Linked DNA regions of Saccharothrix espanaensis DSM 44229. The protein of the gene in region 2 interacts with the protein of the main gene of each other region in a pairwise test. Links are inferred from orthologs where the notes say so. Each region holds a gene or a part of one and is shown on either strand. Other genes may lie near its edges. The genes, in order: BN6_RS38100 and rlmB.

Region 1 (14,465 bases), 8.3 Mb from region 2 along the record:
AGTACCCGGACGAGGTGGCCCGCGAGTTCCACGAGCTGGAGGCCATGCCGCACGCCGTGCAGCGGGTGCTGGAGACCGTCGGGCAGGTGCGCGCGCTCGGCCGTGAGCTGGCCGACTCGAAGGCCGTGCTGTTCCTGGGCCGCCACGTCGGCTACCCGGTGGCGCTGGAAGGCGCGCTCAAGCTCAAGGAACTGGCCTACATGCACGCCGAGGGCTTCGCGGCGGGCGAGCTCAAGCACGGGCCGATCGCGCTGATCGAGGAGGGGCTGCCGGTCGTGGTGGTCATGCCCTCGCCCAAGGGCCGCGCGGTGCTGCACTCCAAGCTGGTGTCCAACATCAGCGAGATCCAGGCGCGCGGCGCGCGGACCATCGTGATCGCCGAGGAGGGCGACGAGACGGTCCGGCCGTTCGCCGACCACCTCATCGAGGTGCCCGCGGTGCCGACGCTGCTCCAGCCGCTGATCTCCACCGTGCCGTTGCAGGTGCTGGCCGCCGAGATCGCCCGCAGCCGGGGCTACGACGTGGACAAGCCGCGCAACCTGGCCAAGTCCGTGACGGTCGAGTAGTCCGCCACCCGGCGGATCAGCCCGCGGCGATCAGCCCGCCCCCTGGCGGTGCGCCGACCGCGGCGAGGAGGCAGGCTGTCGCGCTATGCGGGGACTGTGGACCACTGATCGGGTTCGGGCGGCCGAGGAGCGCGTGCTGGCGCGGGTGCCCGCCGGGTCGTTGATGCGGCGGGCGGCGTTCGGCGTGGCCGTCGCCGCGGTGGACCTGCTCGACGGCCGGCGGCGGGTCGGGCTGCTGGTCGGCGCGGGCAACAACGGCGGCGACGCGCTGTGGGCCGGGTACTACCTGCTGCGGCGCGGGATCGCGGTGTCCGCGGTGCTGCTCGACCCGGCTCGGGCGCACGCCGAGGGGCTCGCCGCGTTCCGCCGGGCCGGCGGGCGGGTGGTCGACCGGCTGCGCGACGTCGACCTGGTGGTGGACGGGATCGTGGGGCTCTCCGGGCGCGGCCCGCTGCGGCCCGCCGCGGCCGAGCACGTCGCCCACCTCGACGCGCCGGTGCTCGCGGTCGACTCGCCCAGCGGCGTCGACCCGGACACCGGGGCGGTCGACGGGCCCGCCGTGCGGGCCGACGTCACCGTTACGTTCGGCTGCCTCAAACCCGTGCACGCGCTGGCCGACTGCGGCGAGGTGCGCCTGGTCGACCTCGGGCTGGAGCCCGAGCTCGGCGGGCCGGACCTGGTCGAGCTCGACCTCGCGGACGTCGGCGCGGCCTGGCCGGTGCCCGGTCGGGACGACGACAAGTACACCCAGGGGGTCACCGGCGTCGCCGCCGGTTCGGCGACCTACCCCGGCGCGGCCGTGCTGGCGACCGGGTCGGCGCTGCTGGCCACCTCCGGGATGGTCCGGTACGCGGGCGCGGCGGCCGAGGGCGTCCGGGCGCAGTGGCCGGAGGCGATCTGCACCGGGTCGATCACCGACGCGGGCCGCGTGCAGTCCTGGGTGGTCGGGCCGGGCCTGGGCACCGGGCTCGGTGCGGAGGACGTGCTGCGCACGGTGCTGGAGGCCGGGGTGCCGGTGTGCGCGGACGCCGACGCGATCACCATGCTGGCCAACAACCCGGACCTGTGGGACGCCCGCGACCCGGACACCCCGGTCGTGCTCACCCCGCACGACCGCGAGTTCGAGCGGCTGGCCGGCGAGGTGGGGCCGGACCGGGTGGCGGCGGCCCGGCGCGCCGCCGGGAAGTTCGACGCCGTGGTCCTGCTCAAGGGGCACGCCACGGTCGTCGCCGCGCCGGACGGCCGGGTCCTGGTCAACCGCGCCCGCACGTCGTGGGCCGCCACGGCGGGCTCCGGCGACGTCCTCTCCGGCCTGATCGGCTCGCTGCTGGCGGCCGGGCTGGACCCGTTGCTCGCGGCCGGTTGCGCCGCCCGGGTGCACGTCCTGGCGGCCGAGCTGGCCGCCGACGGCGCGCCGATCCCGGCGTCGGCGCTGCTGTCGGCGGTGCCGGACGCGATCCGCGCCGCGCGGCGGGAGGCGTCCTGACCCGCGCCCGCGCGCGCCCGCCGCACCCACCCTGTGTCACCATGAACGGTGTTATGGCCGCTCCTCGCGCTGAGGTCGTGATCGACCTCGACAACCTCCGGCACAACGTCGAGTACCTGGCCCGCTTGGCGTCCCGCGCCGAGACGATGGTCGTGGTCAAGGCCGACGGGTACGGCCACGGTGCCGTGGAGGTGGCCAGAGCCGCCCTGGAGGCGGGCGCGACCTGGCTGGGCTCGTGCTCGCTGGCCGAGGCGCTGGTGCTGCGCGCCGCCGGGATCTCCGCGCCGGTGCTGTCCTGGCTGGACCCGGCGGGCACGGACTACGCGCCGGGCGTCGAGGCGGGCGTCGACCTGTCGGTGTCCTCGCTGCGGCAGCTGGCCGCCGTGGCCGAGGCGGCGCGGGGGGTCGGCCGGCCGGCCCGGGTCCACCTCAAGATCGACACCGGGCTGTCCCGCAACGGGTCCCGGCCCGACGAGTGGGGCGCGCTGGTGGAGAAGGCCGCGGCCACGCCCGAGGTGCGGGTGCACGCGGTGTGGTCGCACCTGGCGGTCGCCGACGAGATCGGGCACCCGGCGACCGACGCGCAGGCCGAGCGGTTCGACGACGCCTACCGCGAGGCGGTGGCGGCCGGGTTGGACCCGATCCGGCACCTGGCCAACTCGGCGGCCGTGCTGACCCGCCCCGACCTGCACTTCGACCTGGTCCGGCCGGGGATCGCGGCGTACGGGCTGAACCCGGTGCCGGAGCCGTTCGACCTGCGGCCGGTGATGACGTTCCGCTCGTCGGTGGCGCTGGCCAAGCGCATCCCGGCCGGCGAGTCGGTGTCCTACGGGATGAGCTGGACGGCCAAGACCGGGACGACCGTGGCGCTGGTGCCCGTCGGGTACGCCGACGGCGTGCCGCGCACCCTGTCCAACCGGATGCACGTGTGGCTGGCCGGCGCGCGACGGCCCGTGGTCGGCCGGGTGTGCATGGACCAGGTGGTGGTGGACTGCGGCGACGACCCGGTGGCCGAGGGCGACGAGGTGGTGCTGTTCGGCGCGGGCACGCACGGCGAGCCGACCGCCCGGGAGTGGGCCGACATCACCGGGACCATCGACTACGAGATCGTCACCGGCATGTACCGGCCCCGGGTGACCAGGACCTACCGGTGAACACGCTGTGGAAGGCCGTCGGCTGGGCCGGCGGGATCCTGGGCGCGGCGGCCACCGGCGTCGCGGTCGGCGTGGCCGCGAACCAGAAGAAGGTCGCCGACGACCGCCAGGCCGACGACCCGCTGGCCGACGAGCCGCTGGGCCGGCTCACGCCCACCCGCGAGTCGACCGTGGCCGCCGAGGACGGCGTGCCGCTCTCGGTCGAGGAGGTCGACCCGGCCGACGGCGGCGAGCCCGAGCTGACCGTCGTGCTGGTGCACGGCTTCGCGCTGGACCGGCGGTGCTGGCACTTCCAGCGGCGCGACCTGGCCGCGCTGACCGGGCCGAGGGTCCGCCTGGTGCTCTACGACCAGCGCGGTCACGGCCGGTCCGGTCGCGGCGCGGTCGAGTCGAGCACGATCGAGCAGCTCGCGCACGACCTGGACTCGGTGCTGCGGGCCGTGGTGCCCGACGGGCCGGTGGTGCTGGTCGGGCACTCGATGGGCGGCATGACGATCATGGCGCTGGCCGAGGAGCAGCCGGAGCTGTTCGCCGACCGGGTGCGCGGCGTGGCGCTGGTCGGCACGGCGGCGGGCGCGGTCGGCGGTGCCGGGCTGCCCCGCTCGGTGCTGTCCCGGTACAACCCGGTCACCCTGGGCGTGGGTCGGCTCGCCGGCCTCCAGCCGGGGTTCGTGGAGTGGGTGCGGCGGCGGGCGAACACGTTGACCTGGACCGGGATCCGGGCACTGGCGTTCGGCGACGGCAAGGCCAGCACGTCGCTGGTCGACCTGATGGAGCAGATGATCAACGGCACGACCGTGCAGGTGCTCACCGAGTTCCTGGAGACGCTCGGCACCCACAACCGGTACAAGGCGCTGGTCGGCCTGCGGCACTGCGAGGTGCTGGTGATCAGCGGCGACGCCGACAAGCTGACCCCGTTCTCGCACGCCGAGCGGATGGCCGAGGAGATGCCGCACGGCGAGCTGGTCCGGGCACCCGGCGCGGGGCACATGGTGATGATGGAACAGCCGGACCTGGTCACCGGGCACCTGGTGGGCCTGCTCCGGCGCAGTGCCGTGGAACGGACGGAGAACAGGCGGCGGTGGTGGCGACGAGCGTGACCCTCCCCAGGGTGGAGGACACCGAGGAGTTCGGGCGCAGGCTGGGCGGGCTGGTGCGCGGCGGCGACCTGCTGCTGCTGGCCGGCCCGCTGGGCGCCGGCAAGACGGCCCTGGTGCGCGGGCTCGCGGCCGGCCTGGGCGTGCGCGGGCGGGTGAGCTCGCCGACGTTCGTGATCGCGCGCGTGCACGACCCCGCGCCCGGCGGTCGCGGCGTGCCGCTGGTGCACGTCGACGCCTACCGGCTGGGCGGCGACCTGGACCAGCTGGACGACCTCGACCTGGACACCGACCTGGTGGACGCGGTGGTGGCGGTGGAGTGGGGCGAGGGCGTCGCCGAGCGGCTGTCCGAGGACCACCTGCTGATCACGCTGGAACGGCACGACGACGACGTGCGCACCGCCCGCCTGGAGCCGCACGGGACGTGGTCGGAGCGCGAACTGCCGGTCTGAAGCGCCCGGTCGCCGCACCGGGCGTCCCCCGGTGCCCGGCGCGTCCCTCGGTAGTTCGGCGCGTCGCTCGGTAGTCGGCGCGGCGGGTGATGGCCTGGCGCGGTGGCCGGTGGTTCGGTGCGCGGCGGTTGGTGGCCTGGCGGGGCGGCCGGTGGTTCGGCGCGGGGTGGTCGGTGGTTCGGCGGGGTCACCGCAGTTCGCGCTTGAGCACCTTGCCCATGTCGTTGCGCGGCAACGCGTCGAGGAAGCGCACCACCCGCGGTCGCTTGTGCGGGGTGAGCAGGCGGGCCACGTGGTCGGCCAGGTCCCGTTCGGTGGCCGGGGTCGCGGTCGGCACCACCCACGCGACGACCCGTTCGCCCAGGTCCTCGTCCGGTTCGCCGGTCACCGCCACCTCGGCCACGCCGGGGTGCTCCAGCAGGGCGTTCTCGACCTCGCCCGCGCCGATCTTGTAGCCGCCGCTCTTGATCAGGTCGGTGGCCCGCCGGCCGACGATCCGCAGCGCGCCGTCCGGCTCCACCACGGCCAGGTCGCCGGTGCGGAACCAGCCGTCGGCGAACGCCTCGCGGGTCGCGTCCGGGCGGTTGAGGTACTCCAGGAACAGGTTCGGGCCGCGCACCTCGACCTCGCCCGGCTCGTCGCCCACCACCCGGACCTCGACGCCGTCCAGCGGCGGGCCGACCGTGCCGGGGCGGCGGTCGCCGGCCGCGCGGACGCTGGTGTTCATCAGGGTCTCGGTCAGGCCGTACCGCTCGACCACGCGCTGCCCGGTCAGCTCCTCCAGCCGCCGGTGCACGGTCACCGGCAGCGGCGCCGAGCCCGACACCAGCAGCCGGGCCTTCGCGAACGCCGGCGCGTGCTCGGGCGCGGCGGCGATCCGGTGGTACATGGTCGGGACGCCGAACATCATCGTGCCGACGGTGTCCAGCGCCTCGGCCGCCGCCGCCACGCTGAACGACCCGAGGTGGTGCACCGTGCCGCCGCGCCGCAGCGGCCCGATCACGCCCACGCCCAGACCGTGCACGTGGAACAGCGGCAGGCCGTGCACCACCACGTCGTCGGCGGTCCACTCCCACGCCGCGGCCAGCGCGTCGAGGTTCGACGCCAGCGCCCGGCGCGGCAGCACGACGCCCTTCGGCGGCCCGGTCGTGCCCGAGGTGTAGACGATCAGCGCGGGCGCTTCGCCGTCCGGCTCGGGCAGGTCGACCGGTGTTCCGGACGGCAGCACGTCGTCCACGACGAGGTCGGGCGCGCTGTCGGTGAGGATGTGCGCCAGCTCGCGCTCCCCGAGCTTCGGGTTGAGCGGCACCACCGGCACCCCGGCGAGCAGCGCGCCCACCACCGCCAGACAGGTCCGCACGTCCGGCCGTGCCCACACCGCGACCCGCCGCACGCCCACCAGGCCGGCGGCGACGGCACGGGCCCGGTCGGCCAGTTCGGCGTAGGTCAGTTCCTGGCCGGGGAAGCGCAGGGCCACTTTCGCGGGCGTCGTCGCCAGGGCGGGCAGCAGCATCCGCCCACCTTGGCCGGACCGCCCGCGACGCGCATCACAAGTGTGCTTCGAGCCACGCCAGGAGCTGCTGCTTCGGCCGCGCGCCGACGATCTGGGCGCGCAGCTCGCCGTCCTGGTAGAGCTGTAGCGTCGGCATCCCCATCACCCCGAGGTCACGGGCGGTGCGCGGGTTCGCGTCGGTGTCGATCTTGGCGAAGTCGACCGCGGCCAGCTCCCGGTCCAGCTCGGCCAGGACCGGTTCGATCATCCGGCACGGCGGGCACCAGCTCGCGGTGAACTCCACCAGCACCGCCCCGGAGCGGACCCCCTCGGTGAACGTCTCGTCGGTCAGCGTGCGCACGGGCGTCTCCTCTGCTCGGCCTGCTCCAGTTGCGTGCGCACGCGGTCGCGGGCGGTCGCCAGCCGGGCGATGCACTCGTCCAGCTCGGCCAGCTTGCGCCGGTACACCGCCACCGAGGCGGGGCACGCGTCGCCGCTGGTGTGGCCGTCGCGGAGGCACTCGACGAACGGCCGGGTGTCCTCCAGCGCGAAGCCGATGTCGGCCAGCGACCGGATCTCGGCGACCAGCCGCAGGTCGTCCTCGTCGTACTCGCGCTGCCCGTTGGCGGTCCGCCGCGCGGTGATCAGACCCAGGGACTCGTAGTAGCGCAGCGCCCTGGTGGTCGTCCCACCCCGCTGAGCCAGTTCACCGATGCGCACGATGCAGATCCTCCGACTTGACGTCGACGTCAAGTCCAGTGTGACCGCGGGCACGACCGACCGACTTCCGGGCGGCGAGCCGCCTCGACGGAGTCGAGGCCGTTCAACGCCGTACTCTTGACGATTGTGCTCGTGCTCGCATTGGACACCGCTACGCCCGCCGTGACCGCCGGGGTGGTCGAACTGACCGCTGATTCGCCCCCGCGCTTGTTGGCGCAGCGGGTGACGGTGAACGCCAAAGCCCACGGCGAGTTGCTGACGCCCCACGTGCAGGAAGCCATGGCCGAAGCCGGCTACTCGTTGTCCGATCTGGACGCGATCGTCTGTGGAGCGGGCCCGGGGCCGTTCACCGGCCTGAGAGTTGGGCTGGTCACCGCCGCTGCGCTGGGCCAGGCGTTGAACCGGCCTGTGTACCCCGTCCCGACGCCTGATGCGATCGCGTTGGACGCGAACACCGGAGCGCCGTTGTTGGTCGCGACGGACGCGCGGCGCAAAGAGGTCTACTGGGCCGCTTACGACGCCGCCGGCCGCCGTACCGACGGGCCGCACGTGGACCGGCCCGCCGAAGTGCTCGCGAAGCTGCCGAACCGGCCCCGGCAGGCGGCCGGCGAGGGGGCCCGGATCTACGCCGACGTGCTGGAGCTGCCGCTGGTGGACGCGGTGCACCCGTCGCCGGTGTCGCTGGTCGCCGCGGCCGCCGAGGAGCTGCTCGCGGGTGCCCGTCCGGCCGCGCTCACCCCGCTCTACCTGCGCCGGCCGGACGCCGTGGAGCCCACCGGGCGCAAGCGGGTGATCAGGTGAGGCCCAGCGAGCTGACCGTGGGGCCGTTGCGGCACGAGGACGTCGCGCGGTGCGCCGAGATCGAGCACGAGCTGTTCCCCGGTGACGACCCGTGGAGCGAGAACTCGTTCCACAGCGAGCTCGACGGCGGCAACTTCTACGTCGGCGCGCACGTCAACGGCGAGCTGATCGGGTACGCCGGGCTGGGCCTGACGGACTTCGAGTCGAGCGTGCACACCATCGCCGTGGTCTCCGGGCACCAGCGCGGCGGGGTCGGCAAGACCCTGCTGCGGACCCTGCTGGCCAAGGCCGACGAGCTGGGCCTGCCGGTGTTCCTGGAGGTCCGCACGGACAACGTGCCCGCGATCTCGCTCTACCTCGCGCACGGTTTCGAGCACCTGGGCCTGCGCCGCCGCTACTACCAGCCGTCGGGTGCCGACGCGTACACGATGGGAAGGCCCGCGAACCGTGACTGACCGGCTCATCCTCGGTATCGAGAGCTCGTGCGACGAGACCGGCGTCGGCATCGTCCGGCTCGGCCCGGACGGCGCGCTGGAACTGCTCGCCGACGAGGTCGCCTCCAGCGTGGAGGAGCACGCCCGGTTCGGCGGCGTGGTGCCCGAGGTGGCGTCGCGGGCGCACCTGGAGGCGATGGTGCCGACCATGCGCCGGGCCGTGGAGCAGGCCGGGATCGAGCTGTCGGACGTGCACTCGATCGCGGTCACCGCCGGTCCGGGGCTCGCGGGCGCGCTGCTGGTCGGCGTGTCGGCGGCCAAGGCGTACGCGGCGGCGCTGGGCAAGCCGCTCTACGGCGTGAACCACCTGGCCGGGCACGTGGCCGCGGACACCCTCCAGCACGGCCCGCTGCCGCAGCGGTGCGTGGCGCTGCTGGTGTCCGGCGGGCACTCGCAGCTGCTGCTGATCGAGGGGCTGGCGGACAAGATCACCGAGATCGGGTCCACGGTGGACGACGCGGCGGGCGAGGCCTACGACAAGGTGGCCCGCCTGCTGGACCTGCCGTACCCGGGCGGCCCGCCGATCGACAAGCTCGCCAAGCGGGGCAACGGGTGCGCCATCGCGTTCCCGCGCGGGCTGACCGGGCCGAGGGACTCGAAGTACGACTTCTCGTTCTCCGGGTTGAAGACGTCCGTGGCGCGGTGGGTGGAGCGCAAGGAGCGGGCCGGCGAGGAGGTCCCGCTGGCGGACGTGGCCGCGTCGTTCCAGGAGGCGGTGGCCGACGTGCTGACCGCCAAGGCGATCCGGGCGTGCAAGGACCTCGGCGTGGACACCCTGGTGATCTCCGGCGGGGTGGCGGCGAACTCGCGGCTCTCCGGGCTCGCGGCGCAGCGGTGCGCGGAGGCGGGGATCGAGCTGCGGGTGCCCAGGCCCCGGCTGTGCACGGACAACGGCGCGATGATCGCCGCGCTGGGCGCGCACCTGGTGGCGGCGGGCGCGGAACCGTCCCGGATGGACCTGTCCACGACGCCCGGCCTGCCGGTCGGCACCATCCAGATCGTCTGAGCCCCCGGTCCTGGCTCCCCGGGTCCGGCTCCCGGTCTGGGGAGCTAGGACGCGTCCCGGTCGGCGAGACCTTCGGCGAAGGACCGCTCGAACCGGTCCGCGCCCAGCGCTTCGCGGGCCGCGGCGGTGATCCGGTCCACGTCGTAGCGCTGCGCGGCGGGCAGCGGGACGCCGACCGACAGGCGGTTGGCGGCGGCCCGGCCGAGCAGGCGGGCGGCTTCCTCGTGGTCGCCCGCGAGCGCCCGCGCCCCGGCCAGCCCCTCCTGCCCGAGCGCGACGGCTCGGGGGTCGCCGGTCTGCCGGGCCAGGCGCAGGCCCTCCTCCTGGAGCTTGAGCGCTTTGTCGACATCTCCCCGCAGCTCGGCGACGAACCCGCGTTCGGCGAGCACCAGGGTCGCGCCCGCCTCGAAGCCGACCTGCCGGTGCCAGTCCTGGATGCGCAACAGGATCCGCTCCGCCTCGGCCAGGTCGCCCTCCTGGCGCGCGCCGAGCGCCAGGCCGGTCTCGGCGTACATCTCGCCGGGGGAGAAGCCCCGGTCGGCGGCGAGCCGGCGGGCCTTCTCGTGGTACGCCCGCGCGGCCGTGAAGTCCTTGGTCAGCAAGGCCACCCGGCCCAGCCAGGACAGCGTGAACGACACCTCCGGCCACGATTCGAGCTCCTCGGCCAACCGCAGGCCGCCGGTGTGCAGCCGGGTGGCCTGCGGGTAGTCGCCCAGCAGCTGCGCGAGCGTGCCCAGGGCGAACGACGACTGGAGCAGGCCCCAGCGGTCGCCGAGCGCGGTGAACAGCTCTTGGGCGCGTTCGGCGGCGTCGCGGGCCCGGTCCAGGTCGCCCCGGTGCATGGCCTGGCTGACCCGGTCGCTCAGCGCCGCCGCCATGCCCCAGTCGTCGCCGCGCGCCTTGGCCTGGGTGTAGGCGCGCTCGGTGTGGCGCTCGCCGGTCGCCATGTCGCCGACCGTGGACAGCACGTACCCGAGGAACCAGTCGGCGCGCGGGTCGTCCACCGGTTCCACGACCTGGGCCGCGTGCCCGGCGAGCACGGTGAACGCGGCCTGCCACGCCCCGGTCAGGTGCCGCCGGGCCTCCTGGATGCGCCCGCGCAGGAACCAGTACCAGGCCAGGTGCGGGGCCAGGCCGGGGTCGAGGTCGAGGGCCGCGCGCAGGTTCGCCGTGTCGGCGTCCAGCCGGGCCAGCCAGTCGAGCTGGTCGTGGCCGCGCAGCCCGGGGTCGGCGCGCTCGGCCAGCGATCGGTAGTGCGCGGCGTGCCGGCGGCGGACCTCGGCCGACTCACCGGCCTCGCGCAGCCGTTCCCGGCCGTAGTCCGACACCGATTCGAGCAGCCGGTAGCGGGCCGGGCCGGTCTGGTCGGGGGCGACCACGAGCGAGCGGTTCACCAATCCCGCGAGCACGTCCGCGACGTCGTGCGGCGGCACGTCCCCGCCGCCGCAGATCGCCTCGGCGGCGGCCAGGTCGCAGCCCTCGACCACCACGGACAGCCGGCGCAGGATGATCCGCTCGGCGTCGGTGAGCAGCTCCCAGCTCCAGTCGATCATGGCGCGCAGCGTGCGCTGCCGGGCCGGCGCGTCCCGGTGGCCGCCCGCGAGCAGCCGGAACCGGTCGTCCAGCCGGGCCAGCAGGGCCCGCACGCCCAGGGCGCGGACGCGGGTGGCGGCCAGTTCGAGGGCGAGCGGCAGGCCGTCGAGCCGGCGGCACACGGCGGCCACGGTGTCCGCGTTGTCCGGGGTCAGCGCGAAGCCCGGCGCGGCGGCCGCGGCGCGGGCGGCGAACAGGCGGACCGCGTCGGGCAGGTCCAGCGGCGGCACCGACCACACGGTCTCGGCGGCCAGCCCCAGCGGCTCCTGGCTGGTGGCCAGCACCCGCACGCCCGGCGCGGCGCGCAGCAGGTCCGACACCAGCCGGGCGACCGGCTCGACCAGGCGCTCGCAGTTGTCCAGCACGAGCAGGACGTCCCGGCCCCGCACCGCGGCCACCAGCCGTTCGACGGGGTCCTCGGCGGCGTCCTCGCGCAGCCCGAGCACGTCGGCCACCGCGTCGGTGACGGTGGCCCGCCCGGACCGGTCGGCGCGCTCCAGACCGGCCAGTTCCACCAGCCACACGCAGTCCGCGGCGGTCACCGCGCGGGCGGTCGCCACGGCCAGCCGGGTCTTGCCGACCCCGCCCGGCCCGGTCAGCGTGACCAGCCGGGACGTGCCCAGCAGGGCCCGGACCGCGCGCACCGCGTCGGCCCGGCCGAGCAGTTCGGTCACCGGCGCGGGCAGGTTCGTGCGCGGTCGCGCCACCTCGTGGCTGAGCAGTTCGCGGTGCACCTCGACCAGGTCCGGGCCGGGCTCCAGGCCCTGCTCCTCGGCGAGCAGGCGGCGCAGCCCGGCGTAGCTCTCCAGCGCCTCAACCTGCCGCCCGGCCAGGAACAGCGCTCGCATGTGCAGGCCGCGCAGCCGCTCCCGCAGCGGGTGCCGGGCCACCTCGTCGGCCAGCGACACCGGCTGCCCGGCGGCGAGCCGGGCCTGCGCCCAGTCCTCCACGACGGCCAGCCGCTCGTCCTCCAGCCGCCGCGCGAACCCGACCGCGAACGGCTCGTCGGCGAACTCGGCCAGCGGTTCGCCGCGCCACAGCGCCAGCGCGCCGGCGCGGTCGCCCGCCGCCACCCGGGCCCGGAAGTCCAGCAGGTCCGACGACGCCGCGTCGACCCGCAGCGCGTAGCCCGGCGGCTGCCACGTCACCACGTCCCGGCCGAGCACCCGGCGCAGCGCGGACACCTTGGTCTGCAACGTGTTCCCGGGGTTGCCCGGCGGCCGCTCGCCCCACAGCGCCGCGCCCAGCCGCTGCACCGGCACCGGCCGGCCCTCGGCGACCAGCAGGTGCGCGAGCAGCAACCGGACCTTCGCCTCCGGCACCCGGACCGGGGTCCCGTCCGCCGCCCACACCGCCAAGGGCCCCAACACGCCGAATCGCACACCACGACGTTAGCCGGCCACCCGCAGCCGACCCGCAGCGAACCCGCAGCGGCCGCCGGCAACCTCGGCCACAGCTGATTCGAGGAAAGCGAGAAACCACTGATGAGCACGCCGCTGACGCTGATCGGCCTGGGCCCGATGGGGCAGGCCATGGTCGCGAAGTACCTGGAGCACGGCCACCCGGTCACGGTGTGGAACCGGACCGCGAGCCGCGCCGACGACCTGGTGGCCCGGGGCGCGGTGCGCGCCGACACCCCGCGTGACGCCGTGGCCGCCAACCGCCTGGTCGTGCTGAGCCTGACCGACTACCAGGCCATGTACGACGTCCTGGGCGACGCCGAACTGGCCGGGAAGACGGTCGTCAACCTCAGCTCCGACACCCCCGACAAGACCCTCAAGGCCGCCGCGTGGCTCGCCGAACGGGGCGCGGAACTGGTGGTCGGCGGCGTGATGGTGCCCGCGCCGCTGGTCGGCGAGGAAGCCGCGTACGTCTTCTACAGCGGCCCGAAGGCCGTGTTCGAGCAGCACGCGGAGGTCCTGGCGGTGATCGGCCGCACCGAGTACCTCGGCGAGGACCACGCGCTGGCGCAGCTGTTCTACCAGGCCCAGCTGGACTTCTTCCTGACCACGCTGGCCGCCACGCTGCACAGCGTCGCCCTGGTCCGCACGGCCGGCGTGACCGCCGCGCAGTTCGCGCCGTACCTGAAGGACAACGCCGAGTCGATCTGGATGTACCTGGAGGAGACGATCACCGCCGTCGACCGCGGCGAGCACCCCGGCGACCTGGCCAACATCGTGATGATGGGCGCGACCGCCGACCACGTCGTCGGCGCGAGCGAGGCGACCGGGGTGGACGCCGGGCTGCCCAGGGCCGTGCAGGACATGTACCGGCGGGCGATCGAGGCCGGGCACGGGCAGGAGAGCTGGACCGCGCTCTACGAGGTGATCAAGCCCGCGAAGTAGCCGGGCGACGGGGGCGGTCCGCCGGTCCGCCCCCGCCTCGGCCGTCAGACCGGGTTCAGGCCCGGGTTGCGGTCCTCGACCACGAACGACTTCAGCGTGGTGGCCTGCGCGCCCGGCGTCCGCACGTGCGGCAGCGCGCGGAAGTCGGCCCGCAGCTGCCGGGCGGAGAACCGGGTGCGCACGTACCCGCGTCGCCGGCTGTGCAGCTTGATGTGCGGGTTGAGCCGCAACTGCACCTCGTCGACGGTGTCGTTGCCATCGCCGCCGGAGGTGACCGACGAGCACACCAGCTCGGTGCCGACGGTCCGCGACGCCGGGTCGTTCCAGTCGGCCTTCACGTCGGCCGCGTAGGCGGCGTGCACGTCACCGGTCAGCACGACGGTGTTGCGCACCCGCGCGTCCACCCAGCCCCGGGTGATCCGGTCCCGCGAGGCCAGGTAGCCGTCCCACGAGTCCATGGACAGCTCCTTGTCCGGGCCCTCCTTGCGGTCGCGCTCGGCGAAGAACACCTGCTGCCCCAGCACGTCCCAGCGCGACCGGGACCGGCGGAACCCGTCGAGCAGCCACCGCTCCTGCTCCGCGCCGGTGATGGTGCGGGTCGGCGTGCCGGCCTCCGCGCAGGTCTTCCAGCCGTCGCCGCACGCCTGGTCGTCGCGGTACTGGCGGGTGTCGAGCAGGTGGAACGTGGCCAGGTTGCCCCACCGGAGCCGGCGGTAGAGCTGAAGGTCGACGCCGTTGGGCCGGGCACCGCGCCGCAGCGGCATGTTCTCGTAGTACGCCTGGAACGCCGCCGCGCGCCGCTGGAGGAAGTCGGGGTCGGGCTGCTCGGGCACCTCGTCGGCCCAGTTGTTCTCGATTTCATGATCATCCCAGACGACGGCCCAGGGCGCGACGGCGTGCGCGAGCTGGAGGTCCGGGTCGGTCTTGTACAGGGCGTGCCGCAGCCGGTAGTCGGCCAGCGTGCGGGTCTCCGGGCCGACGACGGTCCGCACGTCGGCCGCCTTCGCCGCGTACTCGTACTGGTAGTCGCCCAGGTGCAGGACCAGGCCCGGGTCGTCCTCGGCCAGCCGGCGGTAGGCGGTGAAGTAGCCCTCGCCGTAGTGCGCGCAGGACACGAAGCACATGGTCAGGTCCTGGCCGATCGACCACGGCTCGGGCGCGGTGCGGGTGCGGCCGGTCGGCGACACGTGGCCGTCGACCCGGAAGCGGTAGAAGTACTCGCGACCGGGGCGCAGCCCGAACGGCTCGACGTGCACGCT
Region 2 (14,402 bases):
TCGCGGGAGCGGGCGCTGGTGTTCCAGGACGACGGCCTGCTGCCGTGGCGCACGGCGTTGCGCAACGTCGAGCTGCCCCTTGCGCTGCAAGGGGTGGCGAAGGCCGAACGGCGGGAGCGGGCGCGCGGCTGGCTGGCCCGGGTCGGGCTGGCCGGGTTCGGCCGCTACCTGCCGCGCGAGCTGTCCGGCGGGATGCGGCAGCGGGTGCAGTTGGCGCGGACCCTGGCGCAGGCGCCGGGGCTGGTGTTGATGGACGAGCCGTTCGGCGCGCTGGACGCGCAGACCCGGGCGGCGATGCAGGAACTGGTGGTCGAGGTGCTGCGGGAAACCGGGACGACGACGATCTTCGTGACCCACGACGTGGACGAGGCGGTGCGGCTGGGCGACCGGGTGGTGGTGCTCGGCGCGGGCGAGGTGGCCGTGCGGCGCGAGGCGATCCTGGCGGTGCTGGGCTGATGACCGCGCCGATGGAGGTGCCCGACGTCGCCCGCCGGGTCGAGCTGACCTGCGACGTGCTGGTGGTCGGCGGTGGCACGGCCGGGTCGATGGCCGCGATCACCGCCGCCGAGCACGGGAAGTCCGTGCTGCTGCTGGAGAAGGCCCACGTGCGGCACTCCGGGGCGCTGGCGATGGGCATGGACGGCGTCAACAACGCCGTCATCCCGGGCAAGGCGTCGCCGGAGGACTACGTCGCCGAGATCACCCGGGCCAACGACGGGATCGTCGACCAGCGCACCGTGATGCAGACCGCGACGCGCGGATTCGCGATGGTGCAACGACTTGAGCGCTACGGCGTGAAGTTCGAGAAGGACGCCGCGGGGGAGTACCACGTCCGCCAGGTGCACCGGTCCGGCTCGTACGTGCTGCCCATGCCGGAGGGCAAGGACGTCAAGAAGGTGCTGTACCGGGTGATGCGCGAGCGGTCGATGCGCGAGCGGATCCGGATCGAGAACCGGGTGATGCCGGTGCGCGTGCTGACCTCCGCCGGCCGGGCGGTCGGCGCGGTCGGCTTCAACACCCGGACCGGCGAGTTCGTCACGGTCTCGGCGGGCGCGGTGGTGCTGGCCACCGGCGCGTGCGGCCGGCTCGGCCTGCCCGCCAGCGGGTACCTCTACGGCACCTACGAGAACCCGACCAACGCCGGCGACGGCTACTCCATGGCCTACCACGCCGGCGCGGAGCTGTCGGGCATCGAGTGCTTCCAGGTCAACCCGCTCATCAAGGACTACAACGGGCCGGCGTGCGCGTACGTGGGCAACCCGTTCGGCGCCTACCAGGTCAACGCGCTCGGCGAGCGGTTCGTGGACTGCGACTACTGGTCCGGGCAGATGATGGCCGAGGTGGCGGCGGAGATCGCCTCCGACCGGGGCCCGGTGTACCTGCGCACGACGCACCTGCCCGAGGAATCCGTCGCGGCGCTGGAGAACATCCTGCACACCACGGAACGGCCGACGCGCGGGACGTTCCACAGTGGACGCGGGCACGACTACCGCACGCACGACGTGGAGATGCACATCTCCGAGATCGGCCTGTGCGGCGGGCACTCCGCGTCCGGCGTGTGGGTGGACGAGCACGGGCGCACCACCGTCCCCGGCCTCTACGCGGCGGGCGACCTGGCGTGCGTGCCGCACAACTACATGCTCGGCGCGTTCGTCTTCGGCGACCTCGCGGGCGCGGACGCGGCGCGGTCCGCCGTGCCGCCGGGAGAGCTGCCCGAGGACCAGATCACCGACGCGCACGAGCTGGTCTACCGGCCGTTGCGCAACCCGGACGGCCCGCCCCAGCCGCAGGTCGAGTACAAGCTGCGGCGGTTCGTGAACGACTACGTGGCACCGCCGAAGACCGGCACGAAGCTCGAACTCGCGCTGGAGACGTTCGTGCGGATGACCGCGGAGATCGAGGGCATGGGCGCGCGCACCCCGCACGAGCTGATGCGGTGCGCCGAGGTGACGTTCATCCGGGACTGCGCCGAACTGGCCGCGCACGCCTCGCTGACCCGCGCGGAGAGCCGCTGGGGCCTCTACCACGACCGGGTCGACCTGCCCGAGCGCGACGACCAGGACTGGTTCCGCCACCTCAACCTGCGCAAGAACGCGGCCGGCGGGACGGAGTTCGTCACCCGGCCGGTGGCGCCCTACCTGGTACCGGTGGAGGGCTTCACGCCGCCGCCGGGCGAGGTGACCGTCCTGGCGGGCCGTGAGGTGGCCGTGGCGGCCCTCGCGGAGCCGGCGGCCGACAAGGCCGCGGGCGCGGGCTCCGAGCGCCTGCTGGAGCTGCTGGCGCTCACCGACGAGCAGCCGGACCTGGCGACGGTCGGCCCGTACCTGGCCGACCCGGACCCGGCCGTGCGGCGGTCGGCGGTCGCGCTGCTCACCGAGGCGGTGCCCGCCGGGTTCGAGTTCGCCCTCGTGCGCGCGATGGCCGACGAGGACGCCGACGTGCGGGAGGCGGCCGGGGCGGGCCTGCGCGAGCTCGTGGAGGTCGTTCCGGCCACCGAGGAGCTCGGGGAGGCGCTGCGGCTCTCCCCGTCGCGCGCGGTCGCCCTGGAGGTCCTCTGGGCGCTGAAGCTCGGCACGGTCGACACCTACGCCGAAGCGCTGGACGACCCGTCGGCCGCGGTCCGTTCGAGTGGGGTCCGAGGACTCGTCGCGTTGCGCGCGGCCGACGAGCTGGCGCGGGCGGCCGACGACCCGGAACGGGAGCTGCGGGTCCTGGTGGCCAAGGGGCTGGGCGGGCTGCGCGCCCGCCCGGACGTGCTGGTCGCCCTCGCGCACGACCCCGACCTGCTGGTCCGTGCCGCGGCGCTGGAGGCGGGCGCCGGGTTCGGGGTGCTGCGGCCGGTCGCGCGACGGGCGCTGGACGACCCGGCGTGGCAGGTCCGGGTGGGCGCGGTGTGGGCCGTGGAGGAGCCCGCGGCGGTGGTGGCGCGCCTGGCGGACGTGAACCTCGACGTTAGGAAAGCCGTGGTCCGGGTACTCGTGCGGTGGGCTGACCGGCCTGAAGTCGAGGTTGCGCTGGAACGGGCACTCGGTGACTCGGACGCGGACGTGCGCGCCTACGCGCGTCAGGCCCTCCGTTCGGTCGGAGGGCGCTAGTCGCGCGCCGGGTTCAGGCGGAGCGGGTGATCTCGGGCTCGTCCACGCGCGGCACGGGCAGCCGGTGGGCGTGGATGTCGATGCCCGCCACGCGGACCTGGTTGCGGCCGTTCTCCTTGGCCGTGTAGAGCGCCGCGTCGGCGCTGTGCTGCGCGGCCAGCAGGCTCTCGCCGTTGTCCGGGACCACGGCCACGCCGACGGACGCGGAGATCGCCCGCACCTCCGGGCCGTCCTCGGTCAGCGGCAGGTTGCGCCCGCGCAGGGTGACGGTGTTGCGGTGCTTGTCGGTGGTCACCACGGACATCTCGCCGATCGCCTCGCGCACCCGCTCGGCGATCGCGGTGCCCTGGGCCAGGCCGGTGTCGGCCAGCACGACCACGAACTCCTCGCCGCCGTCGCGGCCGGCCACGTCGCCCGGCCGGAGCTTCTCCCGCAGGATGCGGCCCACCTCGGCCAGCACCGCGTTGCCCGCCGGGTGGCCCCAGGTGTCGTTGATCCGCTTGAAGTGGTCGAGGTCGATCGCCAGCACGGTCACCGGCTGGCCGGCGTGCTTGCACCGGTCGGTCAGCTTGCCCGCGTGCTCGCTCAGGCCGTTGGTGTTGAACAGGCCGGTGCGGTAGTCGGTGTGCGCGTCCTTGGTCAGCTGAAGGTGCGCCTTGTGCTGCTCGGCGACCAGCCGCTCCAGGTGGGCCTGCCGCTCCGACGCGCGGTGCAGCAGGGCGTTGACCAGGATCACCGGCAGGACCAGCAGCAGCGGCGCGACCCAGTGCGTGGCGACCAGCAGCCCGAGCATCGCGCCGACGCCCAGCGTGGTCATCTCCAGCATGTTGTCGTTGCGCGTGCCCAGCGAGTCGACGAACCGGGTCTGCGGGTTGACGATCTTCAGCGCCACCGTCATCAGCAGCACCTGGACGAACCAGTAGAGCGTGGCCACCAGGACGAGCACGCCCAGCAGGGCCAGGTCGGTCAGGACCCGGCCGGAGGCGTCCAGCGAGAATCCCGACAGGTGGACGGCCGCGTTCGCGAGCAGCGTGCTGCCCACGATGTGCGCGGAGGTGAACACGAACCGGTACGGCTGCCGCCGGGCGATCGGCCACAGCACGATCCGCAGCCACACGGCGACCAGCACGGCCATGCCGGGCGGCAGCACGATCGCGGCGGCGAAAGTCCAGACCGACGTGAGGTCGAAGTACGGACCTGCGGATTCGTCACGTCGGGATTCCTCGGCGCGGCGCACGATCGTCAAGTGGACCGTGATCGCCAACAGCAGGGCCGCGAACCGCAGCCAATCCGTGGTCGGTGCGGAACCGAGGGTAGTCAGCAGCCAAATGGCGGCAATTCCGACCGCCAGTTCGACGGAAAGGATGTAGCCGATCGCGGTGCGGCGCAGCGCCCAAAGGTCCCAGTTGCGACTCAGCCGCCACTTGGCTGTCGCGGACGGCCCGTGGTCAGGCAAACTGTTCTTCACCACGTCCCCCTACACTCATGCCGCCGCCGCGCGGCCACTCGCCGGCGCAGCGACGGCCTCACGGCCCCCCTCGGTACCCAAGTCGCGAGTAGAGGAGCGTCTGCCATGCGTAACCGCGAGTGGTGACCCCATCGCTCTCCTTGAGCCCGGTCCGGAATCTTCACCGTACGTGCGTGCGTTCTCGCTGAGTGCGCACGAACGCCTCGTCATGACAATCGCCATTGATGATGAGTACGTTTCATGTGGTCACCGTGTTCGGGTCGGTCCTGGCCCTTGCCCGGTTCCAGGCTACGGTCGCCTGCCCCGCGAGGAGCAGCCCGATGGCGCCCGCGCCCGCCAGGGTCGCGGTCACCGAGCCGATGGCGTGCGCGACGACGCCCGCCAGGGCCATCCCACCACCCTGGCTGGACCGCAGCGCCGTCCGCGCGATGCCGTAAGCGCGGCCGCGGTACTCGTCCGGCAGGATCCGCATCCACGCCGAGCGCGCGGGCGTGTGGTACGCCCCGGCCATGCCGGCGATCACCAGCAGGGCGATCGTCCAGGTCAGGTTGGGGTTCAGCGCGAACATGACCAGCGGGGCCAGCGACAGGATCGCCAGCGGCCCGATCAGCCGCTCGCGCTTCGCCGGGTCTCTGACCAGCCGGAACAGCACCGCCACCCCCAGCACGTTGGCCGCCGGCTCGATGGCCAGGATGAGCCCCACGGCCCACACCGCGTCCAGGTCGGCCGCCAGCGGCACGGCCAGACCCTCGGGCACCATCGCGATGCCTGCCAACATGCGCATACCCATTAGAGAGCGCAAACGCGGTTCAGTGACGAGTAGGGCGAAAGCTCCTTTGCGATCTTCGGCATCCCGATGTGCCGAGCCGAGCGGGTCGGCCGCCGGGCGGAACGTCACCGAGGTCTGCACCAGGATCGCGACCAGCACGAACGTCGCCGCGTCGATCGCCAGGGCCACCTGCGGGCTGGTCGCGGTGACCAGGAAGCCCGCCGCGGCCAGACCGGCCATCTGGGCCACGTCCACCGAGGTGCCGAACAGGGCCACGCCGTCGTCGTAGCGCTTCTCCGGCAGCACCGACGGCAGGCTCGCCTCCTGCGCCGCCAGGAAGGGGGAGGCGACCATCAGCACGGTGACCAGGAGGACTATCATGATCCACAACGGGACACCGGGCACCGCCATCAGACCGACCAGGGCGGCCTGGACCCAGGCGCAGCAGACCATCACCGTGCGTCGGGGGAACCGGTCCGCGAGCCAGCCCAGCAAGGGGCCGGACACCAGCGACGGGAGCAGCGTCAGCGACCAGGTCAGGGCGGTCCACGCGGGGGAGTTCGTGCGCTCGAACACCAGGAGTGACAGGGCCACCGCCGCGAGCTGGTCGCCGACCGTGGACGCGGTCGAGCCGATCCACAGCCCGCGGAACTCGCGGTTGCCCACGAGCGCGCGGATGGTCCCCCCGGAAGTCACCGCTCCTCCAGGTTCGTCGGCCCCGATGAGTGAGTCACGTTACCCCCACCCGACGTAACAATTATCTCGGTTAGCACGGTAGAAGCTGCTGGTTGTTCACTCTCTGTCCTACCACAGTGTGTACCCGAACGGACTAGATCAGTTACATAAAGTAGTTACAATGGCGATAACCCGGGTACCTATTCTTGACAGTTGACGGTAGGTGACCCGCCGTGAGCAAAGCTCGCCTACCCAGGGTCAAGGCGACCTCCATTGGTCGTCGCACCGCTGGTCCGTGCGGTCCAGCGCGTTCGTGCGGGCCGACCAGTGGGTGGTCGGAGCACCGTTCGGCAATTGTTGCCGCGGCACGCTTGTCGATCATCAGAACTGGTAGTACAGGAACGGGCTGAACGTACCGCTGGCGACCAGGATCGCCGCGTAGGCAACGCCCACCGTCATCAGGGACACCCTAGCGGCTACCGCGATCTTGTCCCGCGAGGACTCCAGGTAGGGCCCCGTCACCGGGTGCGCGGGCATTACGACAATCGCCAGCGCGGCCACCAGCAGCACAATCCGCTGATTCGTCGCCGCCGCCGCCACGGCTTCGCCGAGACCGCCGGAATCGGGTACCAGAAGGTGCCCGATGATGGTGAACGCGTCGCCGAGGTCGGCCGACCGGAAGAACACCCAGCCGATTACCACGAGCACCGTGGTGAGCGCCCGCCGGCCAATTCGGGCGCGCGTGGTAACCGGTCCGGAATCCCAACCGAAACGCCGTTCCAGGACCAGCAGCGCGCCGTGGAACAATCCCCACACGAGGAACGTCCAGTTCGCGCCGTGCCAGAAACCGGTGAGCACGAAAACGATCCCGAGGTTCCGGTAGGTGCGCAGCACGCCGGTCCGGTTCCCGCCCAGCGGGATGTAGACGTAGTCCCGGAACCAGCGCGACAGCGACATGTGCCAGCGCCGCCAGAACTCGGTGATGGTCACCGAGGAGTACGGCCGGGCGAAGTTCTCCGGCAGCCGGAAGCCGAGCATCCGGCCCAGTCCGATGGCCATGTCCGAGTAACCGGAGAAGTCGAAGTACAGTTGCAGGGTGTAACCGATCGCGCCCAACCAGGCGATCGCGAAGGTCATCCGGTCGTTCGGGGTCGCGAAGCAGGCGTCCACCAGAGGGGCCAACGAGTCGGCGATGACGACCTTCTTGCACAGCCCCAGGGCGAACCTCGGGAACCCCGCCGCGATGTCGTCCCAACGGTGCAGCCGCTCCTGCGGCAACTGGTCGGCGATCTCCCTGAACCTGACGATCGGTCCGGCCACCAACTGGGGGAACATCGCGATGTAGGTGACGAACGCCACCGGCTCCCGCAGCGCCGGCCGCTCACCCCGGTAGACGTCCACCACGTACGAGATGTGGTGGAACGTGTAGAACGAGATGCCGATCGGCAGCGCCAGGTGCACCACCGGCAGGTCGACGCCGATGATCGACGCGATGGCGGCGAGCTGCTCGGTGGCGAACCCCAGGTACTTCCAGACCAGCAGCACGCCCAGGTTCAGGCAGATCGCGCCGACCAGCACCAGCTTCCGGTCGCCCGGCGCGCCCGGCTCCAGCCGGCGGCCGGCCAGGTAGTTCACCAGCATGGCGCCGAGCAGCAGGAACGTCGTCCCGCCCGCGCCGGTGAAGTAGAAGAACAGGCTCGCGACCGCCACGACCCCGTTGCGCCGCTTCGCGGGCGCGACGAGGACGGCCGCGAGCACGACCGGGAGGAAGAACCACAGGAACAGGGGCGTGGCGAAGGACATCGCCGGGAACCTTATCCGGCGGTCGTCGTCAAGGTCGCCGTTCGGGTGACCTGACGACCACCGTCACACCCGGTCAAAGCTCCAGCCTGCGCCGCCGGGCCACCTCGGCGAGCACCACACCGGCCGCCACCGACGCGTTGAGCGACTCCACGCCCGGTGCCATCGGGATCGACACGGTCTGGTCGCAGGTCTCCCGGACCAGCCGGGACAGCCCGCGCCCCTCCGAGCCCACGACCACCACCAGCGGCCCGGTGGCCAGGTCGAGGCCGTCCACGTCGACGTCGCCGTCCGCGTCCAGGCCCACGATCATCAGGCCCGCCTCGGCCCACTCGCGCAACTGGCGGGTCAGGTTCGTGGCGATCGCGATCGGCATCCGCGCCGCCGTGCCCGCGCTGGTCCGCCACGCGACGGCGGTGATGCTCGCCGAACGCCGCTGCGGCAGCACCACGCCCTGCGCCCCGAACGCCGCCGCCGAGCGCACGACGGCACCCAGGTTGCGCGGGTCGGTCACGCCGTCCAGCGCCACCAGCAGCGGCGGGTGGCCGGACTCCTTGGCGATCTTGAGCAGGTCGCGCGGCTCGGCGTACTCGTAGGGCGGCACCTGGAGCCCGAGGCCCTGGTGCATCGCGCCGCCGGTGATCCGGTCGAGCTCACCGCGCTGCACCTCCAGCACCGAGATGCCCCGGTCGGCGGCCAGCTTCACCGCCTCGGCCACCCGGTCGTCGGTGTCGATGCCCATCGCCACGTACAGCGCCGTCGCCGGGATGTCGGCGCGCAGGCACTCCACCACCGGGTTGCGCCCGGCGACCGTCTCCGGCGTGTTCTCGGCGTTCTTCTGCCGGCGCGACCGGGACTGGTCGGCCTTCGCGCCGGCCTGGGCCCGCTTGAACGCGGGGTGGTTCGGCCGCTCGGTCGCCTTCGGGGTAGGGCCCTTGCCCTGCAGGCCCTTCGACTTCTGCCCGCCGGAACCGACGACCGCGCCCTTCTTGGATCCGGGGTTGCGCATAGCACCCCGGCGCTTGGAGTTCCCTGCCACGAGCTCAGTCGTCCTTCAACGTCCACAGCGGACCGTCGGGGGTGTCCTCGACGGCGATCCCGGCCTGGAGCAGGTGGTCGCGCAGCGCGTCGGCCTTCGCGAAGTCCCTGCCCTGGCGGGCTTTCACGCGCTCTTCGAGCACGTGTTCGACCAGAGTGGCCAGCGCCTGGCGGCTGCCGGCCCCGGTGGTCGTGGTGTCGGTCCACGCGAGCGGGTCGACACCGAGCACGCCGGCCATGGCGCGCACCGACTCGGCCGCCGCGCGGGCGGACAGGTCGTCGGCCGCCTCCAGCGCCGTGTTGCCCTCCCGGACCCGCTTGTGGATCGCGGCCAGCGCGCCCGGCGTGCCCATGTCGTCGTCCATCGACGCGGTGAACGGCTGCGACAGCACGCCGTCCTCGCCGACCGCCCCGGTCCGCTCCACCACGCGGCGCAGGAACGACTCGATCCGCCGGTAGGCCGAGACCGCCTCCTCCAGCGCCTCGCGGGAGTACTCGATCGTCGACCGGTAGTGCGGGCCGACCAGGTAGTACCGCAGCTCCGGCGCCCGGACCTGCTTGAGCAGCTCCGGGATGGCGACCGTGTTGCCCAGCGACTTGGACATCTTCTCGCCGCTGAGGGTCACCCAGGCGTTGTGCATCCAGTACTGGGAGAACCCGTCGCCGGCCGCCTGCGACTGCGCCCGCTCGTTCTCGTGGTGCGGGAAGATCAGGTCGATGCCGCCGCCGTGGATGTCGAAGGTGCCGCCGAGGTAGGCGGTCGCCATCGCCGAGCACTCCAGGTGCCAGCCGGGCCGGCCCGCGCCCCACGGCGTCGGCCAGGCCGGCTCGCCGGGCTTCGCGGCCTTCCACAGCGTGAAGTCGCGCGGGTCGCGCTTGCCCTGGCCCGCCGACTCGCCCTGGTGCACCTCGTCGGGCTTCTGGCCGGACAGCGCGCCGTACTCCGGGAACGACGTGACCGAGAAGTAGACGTCGCCGCGCGACGCGTACGCGTGGCCGCGGTCGACCAGGCGTTGCATCAGCTCGACCATCTGGGTCATGTGGCCGGTGGCGCGCGGCGCGTACGACGGCGGCAGGCAGCCCAGCGCCGTGTACGCGTCCTCGAACGCGCGCTCGTGCTGGTAGGCCCACTCCCACCACGGACGCCCGTGGTCGGCGGCCTTGGCCAGGATCTTGTCGTCGATGTCGGTGACGTTGCGCACCAGTCGGACGTCCGCGTACGTGCGGCCCAGCCAGCGGCGCAGGACGTCGAAGTTCAGGCCGCTGCGCACGTGGCCGATGTGGGGCACGCCCTGCACGGTCGCCCCACACACGTAGATCGACGCCGTTCCGGAGACCTGCGGGTGGAATGCCCGCATGGACCGGCTCGCCGTGTCGTACAGGTGGAGGCTCACGTGGGAATGGTACGGGCGTTGGCCCCGCGGGGTTGAATCGCCCGCCTGGTTGTGCTTATGCCGGCTGCCTATGCCACGTGCTCGCGCAGCACCCGGAGCAGTGCGTCCGGCCGTTCGCCGGTCTCCAGCGGGGGCACGATCGCCACCTGGCAGCCCACCGCCGCCGCGCCGCCGTCGGCCTCCTCGCTGTCCCCGACCATGAGCGCCTCGCTCGGGTGCACGCCCAGCCGGTCGCAGGCGATCCGGAAGATCTTCGGGTCCGGCTTCACGTGCCCGACCTCGAAGGACAGCACGAACTCGTCCACCCGGTCCTGGACGCCGTGCCGGGCGAAGACGGTCCGGATGTCCCACGCGATGTTGCTCACCACGGCGGTCGGCAGGGCGGTGCCCAGCGCGGTCGCGGTGTCCGGGTAGGGCTGCCAGAACGGCGGCGAGCACAGCCGGGCGTAGAAGTCGTGCGGGTCCCGCGCCCCGGCCGCCACGAGCGCCTTGACGTGCAGGTCGCGGTGCAGGTCGCCGTCGAGGTCGCGGCGCTGCCACTCGTCGGGGTCGATGTCGAGGCCCTCGGCGACCCCGACCGGCGCGGTGAGCGCCCGCATCAGGTCCGCGTGCTCGGCCAGGGAGTCGTGCTCCAGGCGGAACAAAGTGCCGGAGAAGTCGAAGAGGACGGCGCGGATCGTCACATCCGCACGCTACGTGGTCTGGACCACTCGGGTGAAGCCCCGCACCCGGACCGCGACGCACACCACACCCCCGCGCCGGCGGTCCCGGCAGGACGCGGCGCGGGCCCGCCGCCGGCGTTTCCCGCACGCGCGGAGGTGTCGGCGTCACTTCGCGGCGTTGCCGGTGACCTTGGTCGGGGTCAGGCGGAGGACCACGCGGACGGCGTCGGGTTCCTCGCCGGGGTACGGGGTGCCCAGGTACTTCTGCGCCAGGGCGTTGACCAGCGTGCGGTCCTCGTCCTCGACGATCGACACGGTGCCGCGCAGCTCCACGTACGTCTCGGGGTCGTCCTTGGACCACACCGAGACGCTGGCCCGCGGGTCGCGGGCGAGGTTGCGCTCCTTGAGCCGGCCCCGGACGGTCGAGAACAGGATCTCGTCACCGTCCCGGGTGATCCACATGACGGAGCTCTGCGGGCTGCCGTCCTTGTTGAGCGTGGAGATCGTGGCGTAGTTCCTGCCGTCCACCAGGTCGCGCGTCGCCGCGCTGAGGATGATCGCCATGCGTCACAGGCTAGTGCGGGCCGGTTCAGTGCGACACCGGATCACTGCGACAGCGCGTCCGCCGGGACGACCAGCGCGGTGGCGATCGCCGCGATGCCCTCACCTCGGCCGGTGAGGCCCAGGCCGTCCGTCGTCGTCCCACTGACCGAGACAGGGCCGCCGACGGCCGCCGACAGCACGCGCTGCGCCTCGTCCCGGCGCCTGCCGACCTTGGGTGCGTTGCCGATCACCTGGACCGCCGCGTTGCCGACCCGCAGGCCCTGCTCGGCGAGCAGTCGGCGCACCTCGGCGAGGAACTCGACGCCGTGCCTGCCCGACCAGCGCGGGTCGCTGGTGCCGAACACGGCCCCGAGGTCGCCCAGGCCGCCGGCCGACAGCAGGGCGTCGCACAGGGCGTGCGCGGCGACGTCGCCGTCCGAGTGGCCGGCGCAGCCGGGCACGTCCGGCCAGAACAGGCCGGCGATCCAGCAGTCCCGGCCTTGTTCCACCTGGTGGACGTCGGACCCGATGCCGACCCTCACGCCTGGCCTCCCACGAGCAGTGCCTCCGCGACCGCGAGGTCGAACGGGGTGGTGATCTTCATGGCGTCCTGGTGCCCGGCGACGGTGGCGACCGGGACGCCCAGCCGCTCCACCAGGCCCGCGTCGTCGGTCGCGTGCAGCCCGGACTCGTGCGCGCGCAGCAGCACCCGGGCGTCGAAGCCCTGGGGGGTCTGGACGATCCTCAGCGCCGCCCGGTCGGGGGTGGCGACCACCACACCGTCCGCGTCGACCTGCTTGACCGTGTCGGTCACCGGGAGCACCGGGACGACCGCCGGCCGGCCCGCCTCGACCGCCTCCACCACGGCCCGCACCACGTGCGGCGGGGTGAAGGCGCGGGCGGCGTCGTGCACCAGGACGATGGTCGTGCCCGGGATCTCGCGCAGCGCGTACGCCAGCGCCAGCCGGACCGAGTCGGACCGCTCGGCGCCACCGGCCAACACGTGTACCGCCCCGCCGGCGGGTGCCAACGGGGCGGTGACGGTGTTCACGATGTCCACATCGGACGGTGGTGCGGCGATCACCACGTGCTGCACGCGACCTGCCTCGAACAGGCCCCGCACGGCACGCACCAACAGCGGCACGCCACCGACCGGCACGAGCGCCTTGGGCAGCCCGTAACCCAGCCGCTCACCCCGGCCCGCCGCGGGCACGAGCGCGACCACACCCATGTTCGCGGATCTCTACCTGGGAGTTTCGATGATCAGGACGCGGTGGCCAAGACCTCGTCGAGCAGGACCTCTGCCTTGTCCTCGTCGGTGCCCTCGGCGAGCGCCAGTTCGCTGACCAGTATCTGTCGAGCCTTCGCCAGCATCCGCTTCTCACCGGCGGACAATCCGCGATCCTTCTCACGCCGCCACAGGTCGCGCACCACTTCGGCCACCTTGTTCACGTCACCGGACGCGAGCTTCTCCAGGTTGGCCTTGTACCGCCGGGACCAGTTGGTCGGCTCCTCGGTGTGAGGAGCACGCAAGACCTCGAAGACCTTGTCGAGACCCTCCTGGCCGACGACGTCACGCACACCGACGATCTCGGCGTTGTCGGCGGGGACGCGGACCGTGAGGTCACCCTGGGCGACCTTGAGGACGAGGTACTTCTTCTCCTCGCCCTTGATCAACCGGGTCTCGATCGCTTCGATGAGAGCGGCACCGTGGTGCGGGTAGACGACGGTCTCTCCGACCTTGAAAACCATGTGTCCTCTGCCCCTTTCGCTAACCCCATCCTAACACGTCGAGCAATCCCCTCTTCGGCGTCCGGAGATCAGTTCGCGCAGGTCAGGGCCGCGAGGGGGGTTGACAAACCACCCGGTCGCGTGCAACGGCGCAGGTCGATCTTGCTCCACTGTGGACGGCCCCGGCGGCTGTGGGGCACCACATGAGGTGGGTGATCGGCGGCCCGGTTAGGCTCCTGGACTGGTGGTCGACCCGCTACGACCGGGTACGGCCCCGCCTGGTCAGCACACCGGAAGGATCCGAGAAGCCGTGGGTCGCGCACCGCAGAAGTCCCCAGCGCCACGCCGCCTGGTCCTCGTGGCCGCCGTCGCGGCGGGCCTCGGCCTGGCCGCCGCGGGTTGCAGCGCAGGTCAGATCACCCAGACCGACCAGCAGGTCGCCGCGGTGAACGGCGCGCAAGGCCAGGCCGGCGACATCGCCGTCCGGGACGCCCAGCTCCTGTTCCCGGTCGCCGAGGGTTACTACCACGAGGGTGACGACGCCCCGGTGGTCGTGGTCATCGCGAACAACGGCACCGCTGCCGACAAGCTGGTCTCGGTGACCGCCGACATCGCCGAGGGCGGCCGGATCAGCGGTGACGCGGAGCTGGAGCCGAACACGGCCATCCAGAGCGGCGCCGACCAGGACGACCAGGGCACCCGCCTGACCACCACCCCGCACGGCTCCTCGTCGGGCTCCGCCCACTCGACGGCCACCGCGACCACCACGCCGTCGGCGGACAGTTCGGGCCAGTCCGGCGCGCCCCAGACCACCGGCCGCACGGGGAGCACCTCGGGCACGTCCGGCAGCACCACCGGCAGCACCACCGGCAGCGCCACGGGGACCACCGGCTCGTCGGTGACCGGGACGTCGACGCCGACCTCCGGCAGCTCCGCGAGCCCGACCTCGTCGGCCGCGCCGTCCGAGCCGGGCAAGGTGAAGATCACCCTGAAGGGTCTCACCAAGGACCTGCGCCCCGGCCAGACGCTGCGGGTGACGTTCCTGTTCGAGAAGGCCGGCCAGGTCACGCTCGACCTGCCGATCGGCGCTTCTCCCGAGCCGCGCAAGGACGAGCCCGCCGAGCACTGACCGGGCAACCGCCCGCGAGGCCCCCCGAACCCGTCGTGCGCCCGGTGCGCGCGGCGGGTTCCGGCGTTGTCGGGGGTGGTCGTTAGCCTGCGTGGCGT

What was found.
Region 1: the proteins of rlmB (region 2) and BN6_RS38100 interact in binary tests that used the Escherichia coli proteins (3 or more experiments, as listed by UniProt). The link is inferred for Saccharothrix espanaensis DSM 44229 from one-to-one orthologs.

The regions. Positions count from the first base shown.
Region 1 is NC_019673.1:8,689,461-8,703,925, reverse strand. Bases 24-2,851 are described here. They hold BN6_RS38100 (bifunctional ADP-dependent NAD(P)H-hydrate dehydratase/NAD(P)H-hydrate epimerase), read left to right. Parts: upstream 24-651; coding sequence 652-2,052; downstream 2,053-2,851. Other genes in these bases: alr (alanine racemase), read left to right, coding at 2,094-2,851; glmS (glutamine--fructose-6-phosphate transaminase (isomerizing)), read left to right, coding at 24-566. Outside these bases: more of glmS, read left to right, coding at 1-23; more of alr, read left to right, coding at 2,852-3,206; BN6_RS38090 (alpha/beta fold hydrolase), read left to right, coding at 3,203-4,306; tRNA (adenosine(37)-N6)-threonylcarbamoyltransferase complex ATPase subunit type 1 TsaE, read left to right, coding at 4,303-4,755; BN6_RS38080 (acyl-CoA synthetase), read right to left, coding at 4,943-6,268; BN6_RS38075 (thioredoxin family protein), read right to left, coding at 6,303-6,608; BN6_RS38070 (MerR family transcriptional regulator), read right to left, coding at 6,596-6,967; tRNA (adenosine(37)-N6)-threonylcarbamoyltransferase complex dimerization subunit type 1 TsaB, read left to right, coding at 7,094-7,768; rimI (ribosomal protein S18-alanine N-acetyltransferase), read left to right, coding at 7,780-8,223; tRNA (adenosine(37)-N6)-threonylcarbamoyltransferase complex transferase subunit TsaD, read left to right, coding at 8,216-9,268; BN6_RS38050 (BTAD domain-containing putative transcriptional regulator), read right to left, coding at 9,313-12,243; BN6_RS38045 (NAD(P)-dependent oxidoreductase), read left to right, coding at 12,346-13,206; BN6_RS38040 (alkaline phosphatase D family protein), read right to left, coding at 13,251-14,465. UniProt on the Escherichia coli protein: Bifunctional enzyme that catalyzes the epimerization of the S- and R-forms of NAD(P)HX and the dehydration of the S-form of NAD(P)HX at the expense of ADP, which is converted to AMP.
Region 2 is NC_019673.1:396,538-410,939, forward strand. What follows is about bases 6,866-9,630. They hold rlmB (23S rRNA (guanosine(2251)-2'-O)-methyltransferase RlmB), read right to left. Parts: upstream 8,847-9,630; coding sequence 7,884-8,846; downstream 6,866-7,883. Other genes in these bases: BN6_RS01960 (MBOAT family O-acyltransferase), read right to left, coding at 6,866-7,810; cysS (cysteine--tRNA ligase), read right to left, coding at 8,851-9,630. In the rest of the region: BN6_RS01940 (ABC transporter ATP-binding protein), read left to right, coding at 1-456; BN6_RS01945 (fumarate reductase/succinate dehydrogenase flavoprotein subunit), read left to right, coding at 456-3,095; BN6_RS01950 (GGDEF domain-containing protein), read right to left, coding at 3,109-4,563; BN6_RS01955 (MFS transporter), read right to left, coding at 4,802-6,028; more of BN6_RS01960, read right to left, coding at 6,389-6,865; more of cysS, read right to left, coding at 9,631-10,239; BN6_RS01975 (HAD family hydrolase), read right to left, coding at 10,308-10,922; BN6_RS01980 (PPOX class F420-dependent oxidoreductase), read right to left, coding at 11,067-11,465; ispF (2-C-methyl-D-erythritol 2,4-cyclodiphosphate synthase), read right to left, coding at 11,507-11,986; ispD (2-C-methyl-D-erythritol 4-phosphate cytidylyltransferase), read right to left, coding at 11,983-12,675; BN6_RS01995 (CarD family transcriptional regulator), read right to left, coding at 12,708-13,196; BN6_RS41495 (copper chaperone PCu(A)C), read left to right, coding at 13,486-14,304; DNA repair protein RadA, read left to right, coding at 14,401-14,402. UniProt on the Escherichia coli protein: Specifically methylates the ribose of guanosine 2251 in 23S rRNA.